Natranaerobius thermophilus JW/NM-WN-LF: one gene and its partner. The protein of the gene in region 1 interacts with the protein of each later gene in a pairwise test. Links are inferred from orthologs where the notes say so. Each region holds a gene or a part of one and is shown on either strand. Other genes may lie near its edges.

The links.
Region 2: the proteins of eno (region 1) and rpe interact in binary tests that used the Escherichia coli proteins (3 or more experiments, as listed by UniProt). The link is inferred for Natranaerobius thermophilus JW/NM-WN-LF from one-to-one orthologs.

What each region holds. Positions count from the first base shown.
Region 1 is NC_010718.1:2,116,838-2,132,885, reverse strand. Bases 6,511-9,301 are described here. They hold eno (phosphopyruvate hydratase), read left to right. Parts: upstream 6,511-7,159; coding sequence 7,160-8,443; downstream 8,444-9,301. Other genes in these bases: NTHER_RS10245 (sodium-translocating pyrophosphatase), read left to right, coding at 8,883-9,301; secG (preprotein translocase subunit SecG), read left to right, coding at 8,514-8,747; gpmI (2,3-bisphosphoglycerate-independent phosphoglycerate mutase), read left to right, coding at 6,511-7,132. In the rest of the region: DNA-binding protein WhiA, read left to right, coding at 1-737; rpoN (RNA polymerase factor sigma-54), read left to right, coding at 833-2,272; NTHER_RS10275 (sugar-binding transcriptional regulator), read left to right, coding at 2,509-3,537; NTHER_RS16275 (phosphoglycerate kinase), read left to right, coding at 3,583-4,770; tpiA (triose-phosphate isomerase), read left to right, coding at 4,825-5,595; more of gpmI, read left to right, coding at 5,585-6,510; more of NTHER_RS10245, read left to right, coding at 9,302-10,844; NTHER_RS10240 (alpha/beta hydrolase), read left to right, coding at 10,988-11,731; NTHER_RS10235 (HDIG domain-containing metalloprotein), read left to right, coding at 11,888-12,439; rnr (ribonuclease R), read left to right, coding at 12,518-14,647; NTHER_RS10225 (FMN-binding protein), read left to right, coding at 14,796-15,158; NTHER_RS15790 (hypothetical protein), read left to right, coding at 15,570-15,758; NTHER_RS10215 (hypothetical protein), read left to right, coding at 15,776-15,997; NTHER_RS10210 (hypothetical protein), read left to right, coding at 16,041-16,048. UniProt on the Escherichia coli protein: Catalyzes the reversible conversion of 2-phosphoglycerate (2-PG) into phosphoenolpyruvate (PEP). It is essential for the degradation of carbohydrates via glycolysis.
Region 2 is NC_010718.1:1,405,841-1,420,106, forward strand. Bases 9,688-12,585 are described here. They hold rpe (ribulose-phosphate 3-epimerase), read left to right. Parts: upstream 9,688-10,749; coding sequence 10,750-11,421; downstream 11,422-12,585. Other genes in these bases: pknB (Stk1 family PASTA domain-containing Ser/Thr kinase), read left to right, coding at 9,688-9,865; rsgA (ribosome small subunit-dependent GTPase A), read left to right, coding at 9,881-10,747; spoVM (stage V sporulation protein SpoVM), read left to right, coding at 11,612-11,701; rpmB (50S ribosomal protein L28), read right to left, coding at 11,743-11,934; NTHER_RS06805 (Asp23/Gls24 family envelope stress response protein), read left to right, coding at 12,174-12,533. Outside these bases: priA (primosomal protein N'), read left to right, coding at 1-1,560; def (peptide deformylase), read left to right, coding at 1,619-2,089; fmt (methionyl-tRNA formyltransferase), read left to right, coding at 2,107-3,048; NTHER_RS06760 (DUF116 domain-containing protein), read left to right, coding at 3,064-3,873; NTHER_RS06765 (zinc metallopeptidase), read left to right, coding at 3,837-4,526; 16S rRNA (cytosine(967)-C(5))-methyltransferase RsmB, read left to right, coding at 4,530-5,918; dual-specificity RNA methyltransferase RlmN, read left to right, coding at 6,035-7,090; NTHER_RS06780 (Stp1/IreP family PP2C-type Ser/Thr phosphatase), read left to right, coding at 7,095-7,871; more of pknB, read left to right, coding at 7,877-9,687; more of NTHER_RS06810, read left to right, coding at 12,586-14,212; NTHER_RS06815 (DegV family protein), read left to right, coding at 14,229-14,266. UniProt on the Escherichia coli protein: Catalyzes the reversible epimerization of D-ribulose 5-phosphate to D-xylulose 5-phosphate.

The DNA of each region.
Region 1 (16,048 bases):
TGCGTTTGCAGAAAGGTAATAGTTACTCACTTATATTAACTGGAAAGAATACAGTCAGCCTTGTCCTATCTAATTTGGAAATTACCAAGGGAAGTTTTGATTTAAATACCGGAATAACTCCAGAACTAGTAGCTAATAGATGCTGTAAGAGGGCTTATTTAAGAGGAGCTTTTATGGCACGGGGTTCTATTGCGAACCCCGATGCCAGTTATCATATGGAGATGACTGCTGATTACGAAGAGTATTTGGATGATCTCATTAAAGTAATGCAGTATTTTGAGCTATCCCCAGGTAAACTTGCAAGAAAAAAGGAGTACGTGAGTTATTTAAAGGATAGTGAGCAGATATGTGAGTTTCTGAATATTATTGGAGCTCACAAAACCCTCCTTGATTACGAAAACGTGAGGGTTATGAAAGGTATGAGAAATAAGATAAATCGTTTGGTGAACTGTGAAACAGCAAATCTTCAAAAAACTGTTGTAGCCTCTTTAAGGCATATAAAAAATATACAAACAATAGATGAAAATCTTGGATTGACACAACTTCCCAAATCTCTACAAGAAGTGGCAATTAAAAGAGTTGAATACCCAGAAGCTAATTTAAAAGAATTAGGAGAGCTTTTAGAACCTCCAGTGGGCAAATCCGGGGTTAATCATCGCCTACGGAAACTAGAAAAAATTGCTGAACAGTTGCATCAAACTGGATATTACGATGAAAATAATGGATATTTACAATAAAATAGTTAATTTGGAATGAAATTTGCAAGAGGATTTTAAGCTTTAATGTAGAATATAGATAATACAGGAAACTAAGCAAAGGGGTGTTATAGTAGATGAAATTAGGCTTTGATTTGAATCTGGAGCAAAAGCAACAGTTGGTTATTACCCCGGAACTTAGAAAAGCTATCAAACTTTTGCAGTTGTCCAGTATAGAATTAGATAATTATATTGAAAAAGAATTGGTTGAAAACCCCATGTTGGAAATTTCCTCAACTGAAGAAAGTGAAAGTGGGGATGATAACGGAAAAGAAGACAGTGTGGAAAAATTAGAGAACAGTCAGGAGTCAGCACAAAGTGAAGACCGCTTTGATATTGATTGGCAAAAATATTTTGAAGATTCCAGTGATGTAGGTAAATATAATAACTTGCCTAAAGAGAATTATGACGAGGGTAAGGATGGTTTCGAAACCTTCACCCCTTCTACAATAAGCTTAACAGAACATCTTTACTTCCAATTGTCTCTTTACTCAGATCAAGAAGAACACATTAAACCACTGGCTGAATTTTTGATAGGAAATTTGGATGCCAATGGATATTTAAATGGGACTTTACAAGAAATTGCAGAATTTTTAGATGTGGAAGAAAAGGAGTTAGAAAAGGCCTTAGAATTGGTGCAAAGCCTTGATCCTCCTGGTGTAGGAGCAAGGAGCCTTAAAGAATGCTTGCTGTTACAAGTGGAAACTGATTCTCATAGCCCCGATTCTGCTTATGAACTAATTGAAAACTTTCTATCGGAAATCGCGGAAAATCGCCTTGACAAAATTGCAAAAGAGTTAAAATTACCTATTAAAGAGGTGCAAGAGATAGTTGATTATATCAGGTCTTTAACTCCTAAGCCTGCAAGTCCTTTCTCTGAAGAAGGCCTTCCCTCTTATATAACACCTGATATTGTTATTAAAAGAGTTGAAGATGAATATGAAATTATTTTAAATGATTCCATGAGTCCTCGTCTTAAAATTAATTCAAAATATAGACAATTATTAAAAACAGAAAAGGGTTCGGGAGTAGCTAAATTTCTTAATTCCAGGTTAGACTCGGCTATGTGGTTAATTAAAAGTATAGAGCAAAGGCGAATCACTCTTTATAATATTATGCAAAAACTTGTAGAAATGCAGAGGCCTTTCTTAGATAATGGAGTGAGATATCTCAAACCATTAACTCTAAAAGAAGTAGCTGACGAAATAGATGTGCATGAATCTACCGTAAGTAGAGCCACAGCAAATAAATATGTGCAAACTCCCCAGGGAGTATATCCACTAAGATTTTTCTTTTCCAGTAAACTAGATAATAATCAAGATGATTATAACTCTTCTACTAGTATTAAACAAAAGATCAAAGAGTTAGTTGAAGAAGAGGATAAGAAAAAACCTCTTAGTGATCAAAAAATTGCTGAAATTTTACAGGAATCATCTATAAATATATCAAGAAGAACTGTAGCAAAATATAGAAAAGAACTTAATTTACCTTCTTCTTCAAAGAGGAAAAGGTATTAATTGACTGAATATTTCATCTACCGGGTTAAAATAAATTAATCCTTAGTTTATTTGTCCCGGTAGATTATTTATTTTTGTTTAAAACTAATCCTATTGAAGTTTTTGTTAAATTATTATATTATTGTAATGGAAGGAAAAAGAGGGAAAAGAAATTTTTTTTACCCGATACAGGTCATATATGACCCCACGGGACAAAAAACGACCATTGACGGCTACTCTGCAAAGGAGTTGTTAACATGGAAAAAGAGTGGGACTTACTTCTCAAACTCACACCAGAGCTAACTGAAGTTGCAGAAAAAAGGTATAAAATTCTTGCTAATATATCTTATTATCAACCTGTCGGTCGAAGAATTCTGTCTGAACACATGAATATAAAGGAACGTGAATTAAGAAATGAAATTAAAATTTTAAAAGAAAAACAATTAGTTAGTGTAGAGAATTACGGAATGATTTTAACAGATCTAGGAAATTCTGTTTTACAAGATAGTAGGGAATTTGTTAAAAATCTTTCGGGAATAGTTGAAATGGAAAAAAACTTGCAAAAATTACTGGGCTTACAGCAGGTTATTATAGTACCGGGAGATGCTAACAAAGACGAGACTGTCAAACAAGAGATGGGAGCCGTAGCTGCCAAGACTCTTTGGAAACTATTATCATCCGGCGATGTAGTTTCCGTAGCTGGAGGCACTACTCTAGCTGAACTGGCTAAAATGGCACCTCAAAAATCTAAAAGTCAAGATATTACTATTTTACCAGCTCGTGGCGGCTTGGGTGAACGAGTAGAAATTCAGGCAAACACAGTGGCGGCTAAACTTGCAGATAAATTTAATGGTAATTACCGCATGCTCCACGTTCCTGACGAAGTAGGAAAAGATTCCTTGGATATGCTATTAAAGGAACCAAAAATCAAAGAAATCGTAACTAAAATCAAAAATGCAGACATACTTGTACATGGGATTGGAGTAGCTGAGGAAATGGCCGAAAGAAGGGGATTATCTCGTGAAAGGATTGAACGCCTCCTAAATCAGGGGGTAGTTGGTGAAGCTTTTGGCTTTTATCTTGACAGATATGGCAGATTAGTCGAAAAAGTAAATACTGTAGGAATAAGTTTATATGATTTAGAAAATATTGATAATGTAATGGCCGTTTCGGGAGGCAATAAAAAGGCAGTAGCGATTTTAGCCATGTTGGAAACTGGACTCTGTGATATTTTAGTTACAGACGAGGGTGCGGCTGAAAAAATTCAAGCTATAATGAATACTTAGACCTGAGTTGTTAAAGTATTTAGATAATCAGAGTAAGGAGGAATTATAATGAAAAAAACTGTTAAAGACGTGGATGTTACAGGTAAACGAGTATTTGTTAGGGTTGATTTTAATGTTCCTTTAGATAACGGGAAGATAACTGATGAAACAAGGGTACAAAAGTCACTTCCAACAATTAATTACTTGAGAGAACAAGGGGCACGGGTCATACTAGCTTCACATTTAGGCCGACCTAAGGGACAAGTAAAAGATGAGTTTCGGATGGTCCCAGTTAAAGAAAAGTTAGAAGAACTATTAAAAACATCAGTCAAAAAGAGTTCTGAAAACGATCCTAGTCAAGCTGAAGCCGCTGTTAATTCCCTTGAAGATGGTGAGGTACTTTTATTAGAGAACCTGCGTTTTCATCCAGGGGAAGAAGAAAATGATGAGGAATTTGCGAATGCTTTAGCTTCATTGGTTGATATTTATGTGAATGATGCCTTTGGTGCGGCTCATAGAGCTCATGCCTCTACTCATGGTATTACCCAAAAAATCTCTGGCGAATGTGTGGCCGGTTTATTAATGGCTCAAGAACTTAAATTTTTAGGGGAAAGTGTTGATAATCCTGAAAGACCCTTTGTAGCTGTAATTGGCGGAGCTAAGATTAGTGATAAAATCGGTGTGATTGACAGGCTCATAGAAACTGCTAATAAAGTAGTGATAGGAGGGGGCATGGCCAATACATTTTTACTAGCCAAAGGTTATCAATTGGGAAAATCATTGGTTGAAGAGGATGCCATTGATAAAGCTAAAGAACTATTGAAAAAAGCAGACAACTTAGGTGTAGAATTAATGTTACCAAAAGATGTAGTAGTTGCCGAGAAACTTGAGGAAAAAGTTGCAAATAAAACTGTTAAAGTAGAAGAGATTCCTGAAAATATGATGGCTCTAGACATCGGAGAAGAAACTATCAATGAATATTCTAAGGTTATAAAGAATGGAAAGACTGTCATCATGAATGGTCCCATGGGAGTTTTTGAAACAGAACCCTTTGATCATGGAACAGTTGAAATTGCAAAAGCCATGGGTAATAGTTCGGGAACAACTATAGTTGGAGGCGGAGATTCAGTTTCAGCTATTAATAAAGCAGGCCTAGAAGATAAAATTACCCATATATCTACAGGTGGCGGAGCTTCTTTAAAATATTTGGAAGGCAAGCCATTACCTGGAGTTCAGGTTCTCCAAGATAGGTAAAGGTAAATATTGAATTATGATTGCAATATATAATTCTAGTGGAGGTGAGATTAAGTGGCCAGGACTATTATTGCAGGGAACTGGAAGATGAACCATGGTCCTAGAGAAACCAGGGAGTTTGTGGCTGGTATGAAAGAAAAATACCAAACCCCACCGGCAGTAGAAACCGTGATTTGCCCTCCTTTTGTATCAATATCTGATCTGGTAAATGAGAGCCCTGAATGGCTTAAAACCGGAGCTCAAAATGTTTATTTCGAAGAGAGTGGTGCTTTTACAGGAGAAGTTTCTCCAAAAATGTTGGCAGAATTGGGAGTAGAATATGTAATCATTGGGCATTCAGAGAGAAGAAATATCTTTGCAGAGTCTGATGAGGAAGTGAATAAAAAAGTTAGGATTGCGCTAAAATATGGTATTAAACCAATTATTTGTGTTGGAGAAAGCGATGCTCAGAGAAATGAAGGTAAAACCTTAGAAGTAGTGGAAAATCAAGTTAAATCAGCTCTGTCAGAAGTAGTTTCTGATACCTTGCAAAATGTAGTATTTGCCTATGAACCAGTATGGGCAATAGGATCAGGTAAAGCAGCTACAGGCGAGGATGCCGAGCAAGTTTGTAAGCATATTAGATCAGTGATAAGTGAACTTAACTCAAGCGTGGCAGATGATATACCTGTGTTATACGGGGGTAGTGTAAAACCAGAGAATTTAGAAGAATTTATGGACCAGGACAATATTAATGGGGCCCTTGTAGGAGGGAAAAGCTTAGTAGCAGAAACCTACTGTCAATTACTGGAGGTAGCTAGGAGGTTCCCAGGTGATGAAGGATAAGAGTGTAAAACGTCCATTAGTGTTAATAATAATGGATGGACTAGGTATTAGTGGAGAACATGAGGGAAACGCTTATTATCAAGCTGACACACCTTTTTTAGATAATATATTTAAAAAACACGGTATGACAACTTTAAGAGCAGATGGTTTACATGTAGGACTTCCAGAAGGCCAGATGGGAAACAGTGAAGTTGGACATCTGAACTTGGGTGCAGGCCGGGTAGTGTATCAAGAGCTAACTCGTATTAACAAAGACATTGAAACCGGTCAAATTGCCAGTAATGAAGTATTAAATGCATTAGGTGATAAAGTAAAGGCTCGTGATTCTTCTTTACACTTATGGGGCTTGCTATCCGATGGTGGAGTGCATAGCCATATAGAACACATAAAAGCTCTCTTAAGGCTGGCCAAAGAGAAGGGAGTTACAAAGGTTTATTTGCATGCAGTTACCGATGGAAGAGATGTTCCTCCAAAAGTGGCGAAAAAATACATATCCGAAATTGAAGATGAAATGAAACAATTAGGTGTGGGACAAATTGCCACTGTGATGGGTAGATATTATGCCATGGATAGGGATAAGAGATATGATAGAACAGAAAAAGCTTATAATTGCCTTGTCCATGGTAAAGGGCATCAGGAAACTACAGCTGAGGATGCAGTTGAGCAAGCTTATGAACGCAAAGAAACCGATGAATTTATTACCCCAACTAGAATAATTGATCCAAATCAAGACCCTGATTCCTTGGTTAAAGATGGTGATGGGGTACTATGTTTTAATTTCAGACCGGATAGAGCACGCCAACTGACATGGGCTTTTATTTTACCAGAGTTTGAGGAATTTGATCGTACTCCTGTTGACGTGAGTTATGTTTGTATGACTCAGTATGACGCTGAATTATCACTACCTATTGCATATCCACCCCATGCCCCTAAGAATACCCTGGGTGAATACCTGGCTAATCATGGTAAAGAACAGTTGAGAATAGCTGAGACGGAAAAGTATGCTCATGTCACGTTTTTCTTTAATGGAGGAATAGAAGAAGCCAATCAAAATGAAGAACGCATTTTGATTCCTTCTCCGAAAGTAAGTACTTATGATCAGCAGCCTGAAATGAGTGCCGCTGAAGTAACTCACCGCATGGATTCCGAATTGAAGAAAAAGGATTATGATTTTATTTTATTAAATTACGCTAATCCTGATATGGTTGGTCATACTGGGGATTTAGATGCCGCTGTAAAAGCAGTAGCTACACTGGACCGTTGTTTAGGAGAACTAGTGCCTAAAATACTTGAACAGGGCGGAATTGCTGTAATCACTTCCGACCACGGTAATGCTGAAAAAATGGTTGATACAGAGGAAAATTCTCCCCATACTGCACATACTAGTCATGTAATCCCCTTTGTCATAGTAGATAACGATAATAGGTATCCTCTGAGATCGGGAGGAAAGCTAGCCGATGTGGCACCAACAGTATTAGAGTTAATGGGACTACCATTGCCCCAAGAAATGTCGGGTAAATCATTAATAGATCATTAAAATAAATTCAAACTGGAGGGATATATAATGAGCATGATAGAAGAAATTTACGCTAGGGAAATATTTGATTCACGTGGTAATCCAACTGTAGAAGTTGAACTTTATACTGAATCAGGTGCTTATGGTTTCGCCAGGGTACCTTCTGGCGCTTCCACAGGTGTACATGAAGCATTAGAATTAAGAGACGGTGAAGATAGATTTGGGGGTAAAGGTGTTAGAAAGGCGTGTAGCAAAGTTAATGAGGAAATTGGTCCCAATTTGGTTGGGATGGATGTTACTTTTCAATCTGCCATCGATAGAGCGCTACTAGAACTAGACGGAACAGATAATAAGGAAAATCTAGGAGCTAATGCCATGTTGGGAGTTTCTCTAGCAGCTGCTAGAGCTTCGGCTGAATTTTTAGGGCTTCCTTTATATCAAGTGTTGGGAGGAGTAAGTAGTAGTACCTTACCAATACCCCAGATGAATATTCTTAATGGCGGGGAACACGCAGATAATAATGTAGATATCCAAGAGTTTATGATTATGCCTATTAGGGCCAATAACTTCCAACACGCTATGAGAATGGGAGTTGAAATTTTCCATGCCTTGAAAAATGTTTTAAAAGATGAAGGATTATCAACTTCAGTGGGAGATGAAGGTGGTTTTGCTCCTGATCTCAAATCCAATAAAGAAGCATTAGAATATATTATTACTGCTATTGAAAAAGTAGGTTACAAGCCTGGTGAACAAGTTATGTTAGCTATAGATGCTGCAGCTTCAGAGCTGTACCAAGGTGATAAATATCATCTTGAGGGAGAAGGTAAAAGCTTAACCGCAGATGAAATGATTGATTTGTATCAGGACCTAGTAGAAAACTATCCAATTATTTCCATCGAAGACGGGTTGTCAGAAGATGATTGGGAAGGTTGGAAAAAAATGACTGAAAAGTTCCAGGGAAAAATACAGCTAGTAGGGGACGATTTGTTTGTTACAAACACTGACAGATTGACTCGAGGAATCAAAGAAGATATAGCTAATAGTATTTTGATTAAGCTAAATCAGATTGGAACAGTTACAGAAACCTTAGAGGCAATTGAACTGGCTAAAAAGAATGGATATACATCTGTGATTTCTCATCGCTCCGGAGAAACAGATGATCCCTTTATTGCGGATCTAGCTGTGGCAACCAATGCAGGTCAGATTAAAACCGGAGCTCCATCTAGAATGGACCGGGTAGCCAAGTACAATCAATTAATCAGAATTTCAGAAGAGCTTTATGGAGTTTCAAGATATCCAGGAATGGGAAGTTTTTATAATCTAGAAGTTTAGTCTTTCACTGTTGCTTTTTTTATTCCCCCTATGATAAAATAACACGGGATAAGGGGGTGTAATTAAAATCATGTTGTATTCAGTTTTAGTAGGTTTACACGTTATCATAACATTAGTTTTGATTGCTACAGTTCTTCTACAATCCGGGAAAAGCGCCGGTCTGTCAGGAGCAATTTCCGGGGGTGCAGAAACGGTTTTTGGAAAGAAAAAGGGTATTGACGCCTTGCTAAGTAAAGTTACCACAGTGACTGCCATTTTGTTTATTGTAAACTCAATTTTATTGGCAGCTCTATCAGGTCTGTAGGATTATGGATAATAATGCAGGTCTGATATTACCTAACTTCTACGAAATAAGCGGTATTGTCGCTTGAATACCTCAACCAATAGGTTGAGGTAGTTTTTAGTACTACTAAAATACATATTTGAAGGGGGATAAGCCATGAGCGCAGTAGCAGCACCAATTGCAGGAATTATAGGGTTAGTATTTGCTTTTTATTTGATCAATCAAGTGAACAAGCGTGAAGAAGGCTCTGAAAGGATGCAGGAACTAGCTGCAGCCATTCAAGAGGGTGCCAGTGCATTCCTGCGTAGGGAATACCGGAGTTTGGCAGTTTTTGTGATAGTATTGTTTGTTGTGATAACAATTGCTATTGATATACAAACTGCCATTTCCTTCTTAGTAGGTGCCCTGTTTTCAGGTACAGCTGGTTTTATCGGTATGACTGTGGCTACTCGAGCTAATGTGAGAACAGCAAATGACGCACAGAATGAAGGGATTGCCCAAGCCCTAAGGACAGCCTTTTCAGGCGGGTCTGTCATGGGTATGTCTGTTGTAGGCTTAGGTATTTTGGGTGTAGGAATCTTGTATTTGGTTTTTGAAGATCCTGAAATTGTTAATGGTTTTGCCTTAGGTGCTAGTTCCATTGCATTATTCGCGCGTGTGGGCGGAGGTATATATACTAAAGCCGCCGATGTTGGAGCTGACCTTGTTGGTAAGGTAGAAGCTGGCATTCCCGAAGATGATCCCAGGAACCCTGCGGCAATTGCCGACAATGTTGGTGATAATGTAGGGGACGTTGCAGGAATGGGTGCAGATCTATTTGAATCCTTTGTAGGATCTATTATAGCAGCTATGACCATTGGCCTTGTCCAATATGGTGTTGAAGGGGTTCTATTACCCATACTACTAGGATCAGTTGGAGTAATTGCTTCAATTATCGGCTATTTCTTTGTTAGAGTCCGAGAAGGACAGAAACTAGCCTCTGCCTTAGAAAGAGGGACCATAGTTAGTGCTATTATAGTAGTGATTGCTGCCTTTATTTTAACTAACAATCTATTGGGAGAGTTAGGACCTTTTTACGCCATTTTAGCTGGCTTACTTGCTGGAATTTTAATTGGTAGAATTACTGAATATTACACCTCAGAACATTATGCACCAGTAAAGGGAATTGCAGATTCTTCAAGAACAGGAGCAGCTACTAACATTATCAGTGGTATAGCTGTTGGAATGAAAAGTACTTTCTTACCCATTATCGTTATAACAGTAGCTATATTTATAGCACATCAAGTTGCGGGCTTATACGGAATTGCTATAGCTGCTGTTGGAATGCTAGCAACAGTTGGTATGACAATTGCTGTTGATGCTTACGGTCCTGTAGCTGATAACGCAGGTGGTATTGCAGAAATGGCTGATTTAGATCCTGAAGTACGAGAAATCACTGACGAGCTGGATGCAGTAGGGAACACTACTGCAGCAATTGGAAAAGGATTTGCCATCGGATCAGCAGCCCTAACAGCTCTAGCATTATTTAGTGCATATACTCAAGCAGCAGATATTGATAATATTGACTTGACAAGTGCACCAGTAATTATTGGTCTATTGCTAGGCGGAATGTTACCATTCCTTTTCTCTGCTCTAACTATGAATGCCGTTGGCCAAGCTGCTAACCAGATGATAGACGAGGTTAGAAGACAAATTAAAGAAAAGCCGGGCATAATGGATGAAAAAGAAAAACCAGACTATGCAACTTGTGTTGATATTAGTACTGCAGCAGCTCTTAAGCAAATGGTATTACCAGGCTTACTTGCAGTTGTAGTACCATTATTGGTTGGATTATTGCCAGGATTAGGTAAAGAAGCCCTAGGAGGTCTCCTAGCTGGAGCCTTGGCTTCTGGTGTTATGATGGCTATCTTTATGGCAAACTCTGGTGGAGCTTGGGATAATGCTAAAAAGTACATTGAAGCTGGAAATCATGGTGGAAAAGGTACTGAGACTCATGCAGCTTCAGTAGTAGGAGATACAGTTGGGGATCCCTTTAAAGACACTTCAGGCCCCAGTATCAATATTTTAATTAAGCTAATGACAATTGTTTCCTTAGTTTTTGCTCCCCTGTTTTTCTAAATAAATATACGAAAGAATAACGATATTCAGACCACTAGAAGTGGTTATGTCAATAACCGGTCCGGCTTTTGCTTGGGCCGGTTATTTATATATGAATTTAGGGAAGGAATTAAGCCCTTGTTAGAAGAAATTAACTAGAGGGGGTGAGGATAATAAAGATTAAACCTCGGGTAGACAAAGAATTTTATTTGGAAGGTGAAAGTCAGTTAGGATGTTTGTTGGTTCATGGGTTTACCGGGACTCCAGGGGAAATGGAGCCACTGGGAAACTATCTGAATAATTGTGGTTATACTGTATATGCACCACTATTAAGTGGTCATGGAACCACTCCTGAAGATTTGGCTGTTACTACGAAAGATCAAATCTTTGACTCAGCTTTCAGAGGATTAGAAAGGTTGAAACACTGTCAAAAAGTTGTTGTTATAGGTTTATCAATGGGTGGCTTAATTTCCGGCCTGATTTCCCTTAAAACTGAGATTGAAGGGCTTGTGTTAATGGGAACTCCGGTTTTCTTAGGAGATAGGAAAGCCTATTTGGCTCCTGTTTTAAAATATATTAAACCATACATAAAAAAAATCAACAATAATGACTATCCTGTCACACCCACAAGTTATGACAGAACCCCAGTATCGGGAATTTCAGAATTATTAAAATTAAGACATGAGTTTTTAGTATCTTTAAAAGAAATATCTGTTCCTACTTTAATAATTCAAGGTATGAAAGATAATACTGTAAGGAGTGAAAGTGGTCGATACATTTATAATCATATTGGGAGTGAATCAGCCAGTCTATTAGAGTTAGAAAACACACGACACATTGTAACTCTAGATATTGAACGGAAAGAAGCCTTTAGTACGATAGATAATTTTTTAACAGATTTGTTATAATAGAGTATAACTAAGGGAAATTGGGTAATCTATGAAGTATAGATTGATTTTTTAATATGGGATTTTAGGAATGGTTAAGTGAGTACAAACTCAGTCAAGTCAGTTGTTAGTTATTTTGTAATTATTACAATTGATTAATAGGAGGGAGAGGATCGCATGAATCGGGAGGAAGCGTGTAATCTTTTAAAAGACAAAGTAAAAACTGATAACTTGGTGAAACACTCTTTGGCAGTTTCAAAGGTGATGGAACGAATGGCTGAAAAATTAGATGAAGATAAGGACAAGTGGGAACTCGTTGGTTTACTTCATGACATTGATTATGAAGAAACAAAGGATAACCCCGAAAATCACAGTCTTAAGGGAGCTGAGATGCTAAAAGAAAAAGGTTTTGACCAGGAATTTTGCGAAGCTGTAAAAAGACATAATGATGCTCATGGGCTTGCTAGAGAGTCTAATATGGACAAAGCACTTTACTGTGCGGACCCAGTCACAGGATTGATAGTAGCATCGGCTTTAATACATCCAGATAAAAGTTTGAAGTCTATAGATGAGGAATTTATTATGAATCGTTATGAAGAACCTTCTTTTGCACGAGGAGCAAAAAGATCCCAGATTGCCATGTGTCATGAATTAGGTTTTGAATTGGAAGAATTTATTGGACTTGCATTAGGTGCTATGCAAGATATATCTGATGACCTGGGGTTGTAACCCCAGGTTTTTGTTGATATTATAAACAAAAAGCGGGAAAATTAATAAGACAAAAGTATTAGTTATCGAGGTGGTGTGATGATACTTAGAGACAAAATTATCAACTTCATGAAAGCAGATGCTTATAAACCTATGACCTTTGAAGAGTTAAAAGATGAATTTAAAATTAACAAACCTAGACAGGTCAAACGGTTTAAAAAGATATTGAAAAAGATGACTCGAGATGGACAGATTGTGAAAACTAGATATGGCTATTATGGTTTACCGGAGCGTATGAATTTGCAAATAGGAACAATCCAGGGTCATCCTAAAGGATATGCTTTTCTTTTACCAGATAAGCCTGGTAGTCCTGATGTGTTTTTAAGCCCTAAAAGTCTAAATGGAGCCCTACACAATGACAAAGTATTAGTAAGAATACATAAAGAGGAGATGCTGAACCAAAAACCTGAAGGAGAAGTAGTACGAATTATTTCCCGGGGAATGTCCGAAGTAGTTGGTACATTTGATAAAAGTGATCGATTTGGTTTTGTGGTTCCAGATGATGATAGATTCTTCAGAGATGTGTTTATAAATAAAGCAGATGCCAATGGTGCTAAAAATGGCCAAAAGGTTGTTGCTCAAATCACAGGTTGGCCCGATACTCCGGCCAAAAACCCTGAAGGTGAGATCATTAAAGTAATTGGAAATCCTAGTGATCCTGGTGTGGATATTGAGACTATTATAAATAAATACGGTCTGTCAGAAGATTATCCGCCAAAAGTCAAAGAACAATTAGAGGAAGTTCCTAATGAGATTAGCCCGAAAGATTACGAAGGAAGAGAGTTGATTCAAGGGTTACCAACTGTAACCATTGATGGTAGCGATGCTAAGGACTTGGATGATGCAGTCTCTTTAGAGAAACTCGATAATGGAAATATGGAACTAGGTGTACATATAGCTGATGTCAGTTACTATGTCAGAGAAGGAACTCCACTAGATAAAGAAGCTCGTCAAAGGGGTACTAGTGTTTATTTGGTGGATCGTGTTTTACCTATGTTACCACCAAAGTTATCAAATAATATTTGTAGTCTAAACCCAGGAGTAGAACGCTTGACTATGAGCGCTTTTGTAGAACTAACAGAAGAAGGAGACATTGCAAATTATAGATTGACTCCTAGTGTAATCAAGAGTAACTACCGCTTAACCTATGAAGAGGTCAATGAGTTATTTGATGGTAGTAAAGAGATAGAAGAAAAATATCCAGATGTAGCCTGGATGTTATTTGAAATGAAAACAATCTCTGAAAAACTTAGGGAACGAAGATTTGATGAAGGGGCTATAGACTTTGAATTTGATGAACCAGTTGTGGTATTAGATGATCAAGGGAAACCAGAAAGTGTTGAAAAACGAGCAAGAGGATCCGCAGAAAAGTTGATAGAAGAATTTATGCTACTAGCTAATAGAGTTGTAGCCGAACACCATTATAACCTTGATATGCCTTTTATTTACAGAGTCCACGAACAGCCTGATGATGAAAAAGTTTCAACTTTCAGGGAGTTTGCGTCAAAGTTTGGGTATTATTTGCCTAAACCGGAAGGGGAAGAAATATATCCCATCGAATTTCAAAAAGTTTTAGAAGAAGCAAAGGATACTAGAGAGGAACGTGCTATTAGCACTATGATGCTCAGGTCAATGAAACAGGCTAGATATGCAGCTGAAAGCCTGGGCCACTTTGGGCTATCTTTTCAATATTATACTCACTTTACTTCACCTATTAGAAGATATCCCGACTTAGTAGTTCATAGGATTATGAGAGAAATTATTACCAAGAAAGACTTAAAAGAGGCCAGACAAAAGAAATTACAAAGTAAATTAGAAGAAATAGCCTATCAATCTTCTTTGAGGGAACAAGAAGCTACAGAAGCAGAGAGAGAATCAGTTGATTATAAAATGGCCGAGTATATGGAACAATTTGTAGGGGATGATTTTCCAGGAATAGTAAGTTCTGTAACTTCCTTTGGTATATTCATAGAGTTACCAAATTTAGTTGAAGGTCTTGTGCATGTAAGTTCTATGACTGATGATTACTATTACTTTGACGAAGAAAAATTTGCTTTAATTGGTGAACAGACAAGAAAAACTTATCGAATCGGGGATGAAGTTAAAGTTAAAGTGGTTAAAACCTCAAAGGAAGATTGTCAAGTTGACTTTGAACTAGTTGAAGATTAGATAAATAACGATTGTAGGGATCAAAGGTCAATTTGTGGGGATCAAAAGTTTAAAAAAAGTTTATTTACTAGCAGTTGACTCAATTTAGGGTTAATGTTATATTTTATTAGGATAAACAAAATAATTATGATTTAGGGAGGGGAGACAAATGACCAAAAAGTTACTACTAGTTATGGCACTAGGTGTAATGTTAGTTTTCGCCGGATGTGGCAATGGCGAAGATGCTGCAGGAGATGCTGAAGGTTGGGCTGACGGTACTTATGAAGGTACTGCTGAAGGTTATGCTGGCCCAATAACCGTAGAAGTTACCATTGAAGACGGCGAAATGACTAACATTGAAATCGTGGAAGAAGATGAGACAGAAGATATCGCACAGCCAGTATACGACGAACTTCCTGGTGAAATTATTGAAAATCAGGGTACTGAAGGTGTAGACGCTATTACAGATGCTACTGAAACTAGTGAAGCTATTTTTGAGGCTGTAGAAGAAGCACTTGAAGCAGCAGAATAAAGATTATTAATTAACTTTTATTAAAATCTTGTCAAATTAATCTAGATATGCTACACTATATATTGGTCGCGATAAATTGTATAAACTGTAGTGGGGGTATAGCTCAGTTGGGAGAGCGCCTGAATGGCATTCAGGAGGCCGTGGGTTCAAGTCCCACTACCTCCACCAATACATTAAAAAACTAACCTGCCTTAATGGCAGGTTTTTTTTGATAAAATTTAAAATGATATTTATAAAAGAAATATAAATTTTTTTGTTAAATATTAACATTATTCTTAAAGCACTTTTTGAAATTATTATTGAAGAGCAAATCTGGGATTCAGTTCAAGAAAAGAGAAAGAATAGAGCGAATTATTCTCCAACTAGAGCAAGGAAGATGTAAGTAAATCAGAACCACTGTTGCTTACCGGTATGACTTATTATGGGCATTGTGGTTCTAAATTAGCCACAACAAGTCAGCAGAAAAAGTATGTTCGCAAAGATGGTGCAGAAAATATTAGATATTTATATAAATACAGATGCACTGGGAAAGCGTATAAAGCTAGAGATTGTGATGGGCAGACTGCTTATGCCAAAAATATATTGAGGATTCTGTTTTAACTGAAGTGAATCAATATTTGAAAATACTAGAACAGGTAGACTTAACTTCACATATTAAAAAAAATGAGTCAAGTAAGCTTGATAAGAAGAAAATGGATATTAAAAGACTTCAAAGAGAAAATGAGAAAAACTATAAGGAATTGACTGTCTTAAAAGGAGAGGTTGCAAATAGCATCACAGGTGAAAGTAGGTTTGATCCAAAGCTATTAAATGAATTGATACAAAATAAAGGAAAATGAGATCCAAGAAGTTGGTGAAAAGTTAAAAAAAATTGAAGCTGATTTGTCTAG
Region 2 (14,266 bases), 710 kb from region 1 along the record:
AAGCCTTTTTTACTATTTGGGGTAACCGGGAGTGGTAAAACTGAAATTTATCTTCAATTGATTGAATCGTATTTACAGCAAGGACTGCAGACGATAGTATTGATACCCGAAATCTCCCTAACTCCCCAAACAATTGAACGGTTTGTTGGAAGATTTGGAAACCAAGTGGCTGTTACACACAGTAAATTGAGTCATGGGGAAAGATTAGATCAATGGGAGAAAATGTTGTGGGGTAAAGCTAATATAGTTGTGGGGCCTCGATCTGCTGTATTTGCACCTTTTTCAAATCTCGGGTTAATTATTATCGATGAAGAGCAAGAAGGCTCCTACAAACAAGAAGAATTGCCCCGGTACCATGCTAGGGAGGTAGCTGAACGAAGATGTCAGTTTAAAGATGGTCAATTGTTACTTGGAACAGCTACTCCATCTTTAGAAAGTATACACCGAGTCAAGTCAGATGATTACAATTTGGCAGAATTACCTGAGAGAGTAGGAGATGTTGAACTTCCCGATATATCTGTGATTGACATGAAAGAAGAATTTCAGAAGGGCAATAAGTCGGTATTCAGTAGAGAATTAATATTAAAGCTAAAAGAAGTTACAGATAAAGGCGAACAGACGATTTTATTTTTAAATAGAAGAGGGTATTCTACATTTCTACTCTGTAGAGAATGTGGCTATACTGTAACCTGTCCGAGATGTGAAGTTACTCTGACATACCATAAATCAATTAATCAATTGTTGTGTCATTATTGTGATTACACAGAACCCCTATCAAAATTTTGTCCGGATTGTAATAGCGATAAAATCAAAGAATTTGGTACAGGAACTCAAAAAATAGAAAGAGAACTAAAAAAATATTTACCTGATTTAAAAACTATTAGAATGGATGTGGATACAACTCGGAAAAAGAACTCCCATCAAGAATTATTGGGAAAGTTCAAAAATAAACAGGCAAATGTGCTAATTGGCACTCAAATGATAGCTAAGGGTCTTGATTTCCCTGACGTTTCTCTTGTTGGTATAATTACAGCAGACACGGCTCTTAATTTGCCAGATTTTCGAGCTGGTGAAAAAACATTTCAATTATTAACTCAAGTAGCTGGAAGGGCAGGACGCAGAGACAATAATCAGCGAGGGCAAGTAGTAATACAAACTTATAATCCAGATCATTACAGCATTGAAGCAGTTAAAAATGAAAATGTGCGTAAATTTACCGGGGAAGAACTTGCTTTACGTAAAAAATTAGGTTATCCTCCATTTAAGAGAATGATCAGGATTATGTTAAGGTCTCCTTATGAACAGGCTGTATCCCATCAGGTAGAGGAACTATCACAAAAATTGCAGGATATGGGCTATGAAGTGTTAGGTCCTACCCCTTGTCCCATACCTAAAATCAAGGATGAATTTAGATGGCATCTAATGTTAAGGCTTGATCTAAATAATCAAGAAATAATAGATGAACAACTTCGAGATTACTTGCTTACAACAAAAAATAATTTATCTCAACAGGGAAAAATAAGAATGGCAATTGATGTAGATCCTTTAAACTTACTATAATATAGGCTGTAAAAAAAGCTTTACAGAGTAGTTTGCATCTTTGGAGGTGGCAATAATATTGGCGATTAAAAAAATTAGAACTAATGATGATCCTGTACTTAAACGGAAGGCCAAAAAAGTTACAAATATAGATGATAGATTGGAAAGACTGTTAACAAACATGCTTGATACCATGTATGAAGCTGAAGGAATTGGCCTAGCAGCACCACAAATAGGAATATCAAAAAGAGTGATTGTTGTTGATATAGGTGAAGATGAAATTTATCAGTTAATAAACCCAGAAATAGTTGATACTTCCGATGAGCAAGAAAAAGCCTTGGAAGGTTGTTTGAGTTATCCTGGATTACAGGGGCGGGTCACTAGACCTGTTAAAGTTACAGTGAAAGCTCTGAATCCCCAGGAAGAAGAAATGATTATAGAAGCAGAGGGATTATTGGCCCGGGCTTTACAGCACGAAATAGATCATTTGGATGGTATTACTTTTATTGACAGGGCAGAAGAAGTGTTTAGGGAAGAGGAATCTCATTAAATTGAGGTGGTATATTTATGCGAACTATATTCATGGGTACACCAGACTTTTCAGTTCCTTTTATTGAGGCAATTGCTCGAAGCACCCACAATTTGAACTTAGTTGTAACACAACCAGATAGAAGAAAAGGTCGGGGGAAGGAATTGCAACCACCTCCGGCTAAAAGAAAAGCTGAGGAGCTTGGAATAGATGTATTTCAACCCGAAAGCATTCACAATAATTATGCTTATCAGATTTTATCCGATATTGAACCCCATTTAATAGTCACCGCAGCTTATGGACAAATCTTACCCAGAAAAATATTGGATTTACCTCGGATAAAAGCTATTAATGTCCATGCCTCACTGTTACCGGAATACAGGGGAGCAGCACCTATTCATCGAGCTGTTATGGACGGCAAGGAGCAAACCGGGGTGACTATTATGGAAATGTGCGATAAAATGGACGCAGGGGATATACTAAATTATGAATCGGTAGATATTGGAAAAACAGACACCACAGGAGATGTATATAAACAAATCATAACAGTTGGCCCCCAACTGCTAATAGAAACTATGGACTTACTGGAAAAAAATCAAGTAACTCCTTTAAAACAAGATGAAAATCAAGTTTCTTATGCACCTAAATTAAAAAAAGAAGATGAATACCTGGATTTTTCTAAATATACCAATACAGAAGTGTTTAATAGAGTTAGGGGGTTGAACCCCTGGCCTGGAGCCTTTACTAAGTTTGAAGGCAAACGCCTAAAAATATGGGAGACGAAAGTTCACAATAGTAGTTCATTTAATTCAAACTCTAAACCAGGTGAAATTATTGAGATAAACCAACAAGGACCTGTGGTTAAATGTTGTCAAGGTTCTGTCATATTAACAAAAATTCAACCATCCGGAAAAAAAGCAATGACTGGTGAACAGTTTATTCGGGGCTATGATATAAAATCAGGGATACAACTGGAATAAGGAAGTGATAAAATTATGGAAGCGAGGAAAAGATTATTTCTCGGTTTAGTTAGTTTAACTATTGTTTTAAGTGGTTTGTTGTTGCTGTATTTAGGTCAGCTGTTATTTTCCGGTGGAGACAGTATATTAGCTGAAATCATGGTATTTATAACTACGATTGTAATAATTGGCCTGATGGCGATGTTTACCCTTGGATTAATTGGTATAATTTTAACCATAATAAATGCTAAAAATTATCCATTTTTGGACAAATGGATCTCATTAACATTAAACTTGTTTTATCCCATAGTTATGTTCTTAGGTAGACTATTCAAAATAACAAAGGATCGCATTCAACAATCCTTTGTAGAGGTCAATAATCAGCTGGTTAAAGTTAAAATCAAAGATTTAAAGGGAAAAATATCCAGTAATAAAATATTGATCTTATTACCTCATTGTCTGCAAGATTCTCAGTGTCCTCATAGAATTAATTTGGAAATTAATAATTGTCGAAGATGTGGTAAATGTCCCATTGATGGCTTGTTAAACTTATCTGAGGATTATGGTGTTCCAGTTAGAATAGCAACAGGAGGGACATTAGCGAGAAAAGTAGTTAAAGAAATCCGTCCCAAGGCAATTATTGCTGTGGCTTGTGAAAGGGATTTAACTAGTGGTATCCTGGATACTAATCCTCTACCAGTTTTAGGTATTGTCAATCAGCGTCCCCAAGGTCCGTGTTTTGACACTCAAGTGGATTTAAGTGAAGTGGAGAATGCTATTATTTATTTAACTAAAGGAGGCGATGAACCATGTTCTTTTTCGATACAGGGCTCATTCTATTCGTAATACCAGCGTTTATATTTGTAATGTATGCCCAAAATAAAGTGAAAGGAACCTATCAAAAATATGTGAGGGTTCCCAGTAAGAGAGGGTTTACTGGTGCTCAGGTTGCCAGGGCTCTTTTGGATAAGTCGGGCTTATCTGATGTTCGAGTTGAGAAAAGTAAAGGAGAGCTAAGTGACCATTACGATCCCAGGAAAAAAGCAGTGCGACTATCTCCAAATGTTCATGACGGCACCTCTATAGCATCTTTGGGGATAGCAGCCCATGAAACTGGTCATGCTATTCAGCACGCAGATGGATATTTTGCACTGTCTTTAAGAAATATGGTCTTTCCAGCTGCCAGTTTTGGTTCTAAACTAGGTGTACCCTTGTTCTTTATTGGATTTATATTTGCTGAGGGTATGGGAACCACCTTTATGGATTTAGGAATTGCGCTGTTTTTCTTTGCCGTGTTATTTCAAATAATTACTCTCCCTGTGGAGTTTAATGCCAGTACTAGAGCTGTTGCAGCCCTAGAAGGCGGCGGTTATTTGACTTCAGATGAAGTTAAACCTACTAAACAAGTTTTAAATGCTGCGGCGATGACATATGTTGCTGCTACTGCTATGGCACTAGCTCAATTACTCCGTTTAATAATGTTACGAGGAAGGCGTTAATTTATGAAGATTAAATCTTCTAGAGAACTGGCCTTTGTTGCGTATACGAGAATAATTCAGGACCAGGCCTATAGCAATCTTGTGTTAAATCAACTTTTAGGAAAAACTGATCTTTTGGCTCAAGACAAGGCCTTGGCTTCTAGAATTACTTATGGGACTTTACAGTGGCAGGGTTTAATAGATTATTATCTTAAAACCCTGTCACATCGTCCTTTAAGTAAATTATCAAACAAGGCCTTATTTTTATTAAGAATGGGTGCCTATCAAATACTGTTTTTAGATAGAGTACCACCAAGTGCTTCTGTTAATGAAACTGTCAAGGTTGCTCATAGAAGAACACACAAAGGGATTGCCAATTTTGTCAATGGAATTCTAAGAAACTTAATTAGAAAGAAAGATCAAATATTATTACCGTCAAGGGATCAAGATTTACTGAACTATTTATCTGTAAAGTATTCACACCCTTATTGGATGGTAAAGTTATGGTACGATAAGTATGGGCTTGATAAAACTATTTCAATCATGGACCAAAATAATTCTACACCAGAAGAAGCTATTCGGGTCAATAAACTTTTGACTAGTCTTGAAAACTTAAAAAATGAATTAGAAATGACTGGGATTCAGAGTAGACTTTCTTCAAAGATTGATGATGCTTTACTTGTAGATAATTTGGGTGATTTGAATAATAATACATTATTTAATTGTGGTTATTTTCAAGTCCAGGATATAAACTCCATGGTAGTTTCGCATCTTTGTGACCCACAACAAGGTGATAATATTATTGATCTTTGTAGTGCTCCAGGTAGTAAAACCACTCATTTAGTACAGTTGATTGACGGTCAGGGGTCGATATTGGCAGTAGATATCCATGAACATCGGCTGAAGTTGGTTAAAGAAGCATGCCGACGATTACAAGTCAATAATGTTAATGTCAAACAGGCTGATGGTACTAAATTAATTTCTAGGGATCAACAAGAAAACAATAAACAGCTCAAGGGACAATTTGACCTGTGCCTAATAGATGCTCCATGCTCAGGTTTAGGGACCTTGAGAAAACGCCCCGAACTTAAATGGACAATTAGCGAACAGGACCTTAATAGTCTATCAACTCTACAAGGTAAGCTATTAAAAGCAGGTAGTCAGCTGGTCAAACCGGGTGGAACTTTAGTCTACAGTACTTGTACTATTAACCCACAAGAAAATGAAGACCAAATCAATGATTTCCTAAAAAATCATCCTGATTTTGTAATGGAATCTCCACGAGCTATCTTAAAGGAAGACACTTTACAGGGAGGTATGATTTTATCTAACAATTCTTTACAGTACTTTCCTGAATTAAACTTAGGGGATGGCTTCTACGGGGCCAGAATGAAAAAAACTCAGTGTGAATAATAGATAAAGGGTAGTAATCTAATTCCATTACAACTCCCTGCACTGTTAGTTGCTATGTGTCCTTTACTCTGATATACTTTGGCATGAATAAGTAATGAAGATGGGGATGATGCAATATGATTAATCACAAGCAATCTTTAAAAGATCTTACCTTGAATGAATTGCAGGAATATTTTAGTCGTAAAGGGTGGCAACAATTTCGGGCGAAACAAATCTTTGACTGGATGTATATTCAACAAGTTGACTCCATTGAAGTGATGTCTAATATCCCTAAGAAACTGCGCCAAGAATTGATGGAAAACTGCACCATTAATGATTTAGAGTTAGATAGTAATAATATATATACATCACCAACAGATGGAACAATTAAATTTTTAAGTGTTCTCAAAGACGGTATAGGTGTAGAAACTACTATCATGAAATATGATTATGGTAATACTGTCTGTATTTCTTCTCAAGCGGGATGCAATATGAATTGTGTGTTTTGCGCATCGACTACTGGGGGTAAAGAAAGGGATTTGAGCCCAGGAGAAATGATTGATCAAGTACTTATGGCAAATAAAGTGCTCCCGGGTTCGGAATCGATAAATAATATTGTTGTTATGGGAAGTGGAGAACCTTTAGAAAATTATCAACATCTTATCAAGTTTTTAAAAATAGTCAATGACGGTAAAGGTTTAAATATTGGTATGAGGCATATTACTGTATCTACTTGTGGTTTAGTACCTGAAATCTATAATCTTGCTGAAGAAGAGTTGCAGTTAAACTTGGCAATTTCACTCCATGCTCCCAATGACGAATTGAGAAATAAACTGATTCCTTTAAATAAAATATATCCAATTCACGAACTGCTAGAAGCCTGTCAAGTGTATTTTCAAAAAACTGGGAGACGGATAACTTTTGAATACGTACTGATTAAGGACTTCAATGATTCAATTGATTTGGCAAAAGAACTTTCCGAAACTTTAACAGCATTGAAGATGCCCGTACATGTTAATCTGATACCCTTTAACCCAGTTGAAGAAACTAAATTTACGGCACCTCCGAGTTCCAGAATCTCGGATTTTAAAAATAATTTACAGTCGAATAATATTGGCGTTACTGTACGCAAAGAGCGCGGGGTCGATGTTGACGGCGCTTGCGGGCAGTTAAGATCAAAGGTAATGAGGTGAAAAAATGCAGTTTTTCGGGATGAGTGATGTAGGGTGCTTACGTGAAAAAAACGAGGATAATTTTATTCAAGGCATCAAAACAGGAGACTTAGTAATAACAGGGGTTGCAGATGGCATGGGAGGACATCACGGAGGCGATGTTGCTAGTGAAATTGCAGTTTCTTCTGTCAGAAAGCATTTTCATGAACAACTTGAATCCGAATACGACAATCATCAGAAATCTCAAGAAATTCTACCTAAGATAGTAAAAGAATCTGTTGAAAAGGCTAATCAAGAAATTCTTGATTATAAATATCAAAAAAATGAATTCCTGTATATGGGTACTACTATGACAGTAGGTGCTTTCACAAGAGAAACCGGGACTATTGCACATGTAGGAGACTCTAGAGCCTATATAATAAATGATGCTGTACAAATTATGCAGTTAACAGAAGACCATTCTTATGTTAACCAATTATTTCAGCAGGGTAAAATTTCTAGTGAAAAGGTCGCTAATCATCCTCAAAAAAATATACTAACTCGAGCTTTAGGTACAGGTCCTGAAATAAATGTAGATATACAAACTTTAGCTTTTCCCCCTAATAGTTTGGTTATGTTCTGTACAGATGGTTTAACTGACCAAATTCAGGATGACGAGATCTATCAAATGGTGGTTCAATCGAAGAATATTGAATCGGCGTGTAAAAGGCTTGTACAAGAAGCTAAAGAACGAGGAGGTCACGATAATATTACCGTTACCATGATTACCAACAGTGAACTTGCAGGTATTTTCAAGAGGTGAAGCCGATGATTGGAGAACTGTTAATTAATCGATATCAAATAGTAATGCATGTTGGTACGGGAGGAATGGCATCGGTTTATAAAGCTAAGGATCAAATTTTAAACCGTTATGTTGCTATAAAAGTATTACTACCTCAATTTGCCCACGATGAGGAGTTCATAAAAAAGTTTCGCAGAGAAGCTCAAGCTGCTGCAAGCTTATCCCATTTTAACGTTGTGAGTATTTACGATGTAGGACAAGATGGGGATAGACATTTCATTGTAATGGAATATATTGAGGGGAAAAGTCTGAAGGAAGTTATTATAGAAAAAGCTCCGTTACCCGTAAACAAAGCGGTTGACATTGTCTGTCAAATTTCTGATGCTTTGATTCACGCCCATGCCAACAATGTGGTTCATAGAGATATAAAACCTCATAATATTTTAATTACAACAGAGGGTAAGGCTAAGGTAACTGATTTTGGTATAGCAAGAGCAGTATCCGAAGCTACACAAACCTATACTAGTTCTGTCATGGGCTCCGCCCACTACTTTTCGCCGGAACAAGCCAAAGGAAGTTATACTAGCGAACGTTCTGACATTTATTCGGTAGGTGTAGTTTTGTATGAAATGCTAACTGGTAATGTTCCTTTCAATGGCGGTAGTCCTGTATCTGTAGCCTTAAAGCATATTCAAGAAATGCCTGAAAAACCTACAAATTATAATCCTGATATACCTCAAGAGCTTGAACGTGTGATAATGCGTGCTCTAGAAAAAGATCAAGCTTTTAGATATCAAAATGTGAAAGATTTGATGGATGACTTGAGAAACTTTGTCGACAATCCCACCTACTCGTCATACTTTAATTCAGATTTTCAAGATGACTACTGCCTTCAAGACAAGTATTTTAAGGCAAATAACCATAGAGAAGGGGTATCACCTGAAGATTTTCCCACTCAGGAGATACCTGTAGTTGGGCAAGAACAAAGTTCGTCTACTTCTTCAGATCAAGGAACCGATAAGGTGGAGGGAAACAATGTGAACAAGAAAAAGCGTACTAAAAAATCCAGACCTAAAATTTCGATAAAGAAATTACTGCTGGCAATTTTGATACTTGGTGTGATTATTGGAGGAGTATCCTGGGGAGTTAATCGAATAATGGCTTTTTTAGTAGTTCCCCAAGTAACTGTACCTAATGTACAGGAAATGTCTTTAGATGAAGCCCAAGAAACTTTGCAAGAAGAAGGGCTTGATAGTGCAGTAACTGAAAGGGAACCTCATCCAGAAATTGAGGCAACTTATGTTATTCGGCAAGACCCTGAAGCTGACAGCACAGTTCGGCAAAATAGAACAATAGGTTTGATTATTAGTGAAGGTCCGGAATTACTGCAAGTACCGGACGTTGAAGGAATGAGCCAACGTGAAGCTGTAATAAAACTAGAACAAGGTGGATTTGAAGTTCAGGTAGAGGAAAAATATGACGAAGTAGAAGCTAATAAGGTGATATCTCAAGACCCAAGTGAAGATACAGAATTAGAGGAAGGTGAGCAGGTCTATATAACTGTTAGTTTAGGGGAAGAACCTTTTGTTTTACCAGACTTTGTCGGGGAAGATTTCGAAGAAATAGAAGAAGAAATTGATGATTTAGATTTAGAACTGAGAAACACTTATGAAGAAGAAGACCCCACATTACCTTCAGAAGTCATTACTAGACAATGGCCTGATTCCGGGGAAGAAGTGCAACCTGGGGACAATGTAGATCTTTGGGTTAATAAAGCAGAAGAACAGGACGAAGATGTAGAACGACATACTATACAGCTTGAGAATTTACCCACTGATGAGGAAATTAAAATCGTTGTTGATGATGAATTAGGAGCTCATGTAGTCTTTGAAGGAGTTCCTGAAGAAGATTCAATGGAAATTGAGGGAACAGAACAAGGAATAGTTGAAATATCTACCCAAGATGAACAAGGTGAATTCACACAGATTTACGATATCATAATTTTCCCCGAGTAAGGTGGGTGATAATAAATGCAGGGTAGAGTAGTCAAAATTATAAATGATTTCTATTATGTACAAGGCAATGAAAAGAACGCAACAATAGAATGTAAATTAAAAGGCAATTTAATTAAAGATAATAACTTTCCCTTAGTAGGAGACGTAGTTTTAGTGGAACTTACAGGGGAAGGGCAGGGTATGATATCAGATTTATCATCCCGAGAGAACCGGCTTGTAAAACCTGCAGTTGCCAATGTGGATCAGGTGATTGTAGTCACATCTGTCAAAAACCCTAAACCGAATCTCCAATTAGTTGACCGTCTATTGGTTTGGGCTTATTTTGAAGGATTACAGGGAATGGTCTGTATTAACAAAAGAGAACTAGACTATCAAAAAGCACAGGAATTGGCTGAAATATATAAAACTTCAGAGATAAATACAACCTTAATCAGTGTCAAGGAAAACGATCTGGATCATCTCCCAAAATTCTTTGAAAATAAAACTTCCGTTCTAGCTGGTCAATCTGGCGTAGGTAAATCCAGTATTTTAAACACCTTGAATCCGGACTTAAACTTGGAGGTAAATCCCGTAAGCAGAAAAGCTGGTACGGGCAAACATACCACCCGTCATTGTCAACTTTTAAAAGCCGGTGGAGGATTTTTAGTTGATACACCAGGATTTAACAAAAAAAAGTTGCCAGAAATAGTGCCAGAACAGCTAGAACTTGCATTTCCAGAAATAAAAAAGCATTCTTCAGATTGCAAATTTAATGACTGCTCTCATAGAAAGGAACCTGATTGTCAAGTTAAGAAATTGGTCGGCACTGATATACCTACTACGAGATACGAACACTTTGTCAAATTTTTTGAAGAATTGGTAGACATGGAAAGGAGTTTTTGATGATGACATTAGTGGCACCATCAATATTATCAGCTGATTTATTGAAGTTAGAAGAGCAGATCAAGGCTGTTGAAGCTGCTGGGGCAGATATGATTCACGTCGATGTAATGGATGGACGATTCGTTCCCAATATAACCATGGGACCCAAAATTGTTGAAGCCCTCAAGAGAATAACCTCTATTCCTTGTGATGTACATTTGATGATTGAAGAACCGGAAAAGTATATCGACAAATTCGCTCAAGCAGGTGCCGATATATTGACTATTCATCAGGAAGCTTCATTGCATTTGGACAGAAATATAGAAGCAATTACTGCACATGATATTAAAGCTGGAGTTTCTTTAAACCCTGCTACACCTTTAGAGCAAATAAAGTGGGTATTACCAAAACTGGATCAGGTTTTATTGATGAGTGTTAATCCTGGGTTTGGTGGACAAAAATATATACCATATGTATCAGGCAAAATAAGCGATTTGGATAAAATTCGAAAGGCGGGTAAATATAGCTTTATGATTCAAGTTGATGGAGGAATAAATCACAGTAATGCCAAACAGGTGCTGGACTCTGGTGCAGATATACTGGTAGCAGGCTCTGCTATATTTTCATCCAAACTGGGGTTAGAACAAGCTATTAAATTGTTAAAATACCCTTCCCCAGATCCAACTTCTATTTAGATTTTCTCTAAAATTTGTACATGCCGATTTTTCGAAAAGAGTTCATAGTTAAACATAGATTAGTGAATTATGCATAAAATATAATAAACAAAATAGAAGAAAGTAACATTCTGTCGGTTTCAATAATAGAATAATACCAACCCAAATTTGGTGTTGAAATAATTAATTATTATTTGGGGGAGGGATTTGAATGAAATTTTATACAATCAAATTACCTGGGTTTTTAGCTAAATTATTGAGAGGTTTTTTAGGTAAAGGGAATAAGGGACAGGAGTCGTAAAATAAAATAAATAAAAAAGCGCTTTTACAGCGCTTTTTTACTTAAAATGCTCTTTCTATTTTCCCGGCTTTAATACACTGGGTGCACACTTTAACTTTTTTAGGTCTGCCATCGACCATGGCTTTTAATTTTTGGATATTCCCCTTCCATTTTCTTTTTGTTTTCTTATTGGAATGGGATACACTTGCACCGGAGTTATTTCCTTTACCGCAAATTTCACATAAATTAGCCATTTTTATACCCCCTTTATTTTGATATTGGATGAGTTGTTCTACCTGTTTATTTTCTAACTAAGTAATTATAATAATACCAACTAAACTATGTGTATTTTAGCATAAGATACATTAACTGACAAGAAAAGAAGGAATTATCGAAAAGCATATTGAATTATAGACTTGGATAAAGCTAGGGTTAAGTACTATAATATCCTTATAAAAAGGAGGTGAATCCTGGCGTATAAGCCAGGTTTAATATGAAAGGAAATATCTTTGAAACGCAATATGGCCAAATTTCGTTATCCGAACAAGTAATTGCCACTATAGCAGGGATTTCAGCTATTGAATGTTACGGATTAGTAGGGATGGCTTCTCGCAGGTTAAAAGACGGTATAAATGAAATTCTAAGAAAAGAAGATTTAAGCAAAGGTGTTGAGATTAAAGTTTCAGAAGACAAGCTGGTCATTGAACTATATATCATCGTCAGTTATGGTACTAAAATATCCGTAGTAGCCCATAATGTTATGGAAAAAGTAAAATACACTGTGGAATATTATACTGGACTGGAAGTTGAGGAAGTAAATATCAATGTACAGGGTGTAAGGGTTCAGGAGTAAAGGGGGTACAAATATTGAGTAAAGAAACCATTGACGGATTAATGTTAAAACAAATGATAGCTGGTGGAGCAGTTTCATTAAATAAAGCAAAAGAAGAAATTAATTCTCTCAATGTTTTTCCCGTACCTGACGGTGATACGGGTACTAACATGAATTTAACAGTAAAATCGGCTAAGGAAGAGGCTGAAAAAGTTACTACTAATCATGCTGGTGAAGTGGCCAAGGCTATCTCAAAAGGAGCATTAATGGGAGCACGAGGTAATTCAGGTGTTATTTTAAGCCAGCTATTTAGAGGCTTTGCTAAAGAGTTAGAACAGTATGCTGAAATAGATGTGAAAACCTTTATCAAAGCCATGAATTCTGGTGTAAACACAGCTTACAAAGCTGTTATGAAGCCAGTTGAAGGTACTATTTTAACTGTTGCTAAAGATGCTGCTAAAGGAGGACAAAAATATGTCCGCAACAAGTCAGAAACTAATTTTAATGAACTATTAAATTATGTAATTCAAAGTACTGATGAAGGTGTTCAAAGAACACCACAACAATTAAAGGTTCTAAAAGAAGCTGGTGTAGTAGATGCTGGAGGTAAAGGATTATACTATATTTACTATGGATTTTTAATGGGACTTTCTGGCGAGGATTTTTCCTCTTTGAAGGTAGATATACCTATCGCCGAAAGTCAGATTCCTGAAGGTCATCACGAAGAAGATGCTGATTTGGTTTACAAATTTTGTACGGAATTTATTCTTTCTGGTGTAAATCAGCCAGAAGAAACTGAGAAGACTCTCAAACAGGAATTGATGGCCTATGGTGATTCTTTACTGGTAGTAGGTGAAACTGATATAGTTAAAGTCCATGTACATACTAATCGACCGGGAAAAGTCCTGGAAGATTCAATGAAATTTGGAGAACTAACAGACATCAAAATAGATAATATGAAAAAACAACACGATACAGAAATAATTAAAAATGAAGAACCAGGGGATAGTAAGGAAGACGAGTTTAATGAAGAACAAATAGATAAGGTGGGAGTTATAACGGTTGTTAATGGAGCTGGTTTTGATGAGATCTTTCAAAGTTTAGGTGCTTCTCATGTAGTTACAGGCGGACAAACTATGAACCCTAGCACTGAAGATTTAATTAACGCAATTAATCAAATACCTGAGTCCAGTGTTATTTTATTACCGAATAATAAGAACATTATTATGGCTTGTGAGCAGGCTAAGGAAATATCAGACAAACAGGTAGAAGTTATCCCTACAAAAACGATCCCTCAAGGTATAAGCTCTATGATGGCCTTTGACCCAGAAGCCGACGATATGAAAGAAATGGCTGAGGATATGGGAGACGCTTCTCAAGAAGTTATTACTGGAGAAATAACTTACGCCGTTAGAGATACTAAGATTGATGATATGGATATTAAAAAGGATGAAATAATAGCTATAGTAGATGGGAAAATCACTAATCACGGAACTGAATCTGAACAAGTGTTATTAGATGCTTTAAATGATTTAGTTTCGGAAGACCACGAAATTATAACCATTTATTATGGTGAAAATACTAATAAATCTAAAGTTGATAATTTAATTTCAGATCTAGAAGGTATTTTCACCGACTGTGAAATTGAAAGCCATTACGGAGGTCAACCGTTATATTACTATACATTTTCTGTGGAGTAATTAAGGAGGCTAGACTATGACGATTCATATAGTAACTGATAGTACATGTGATTT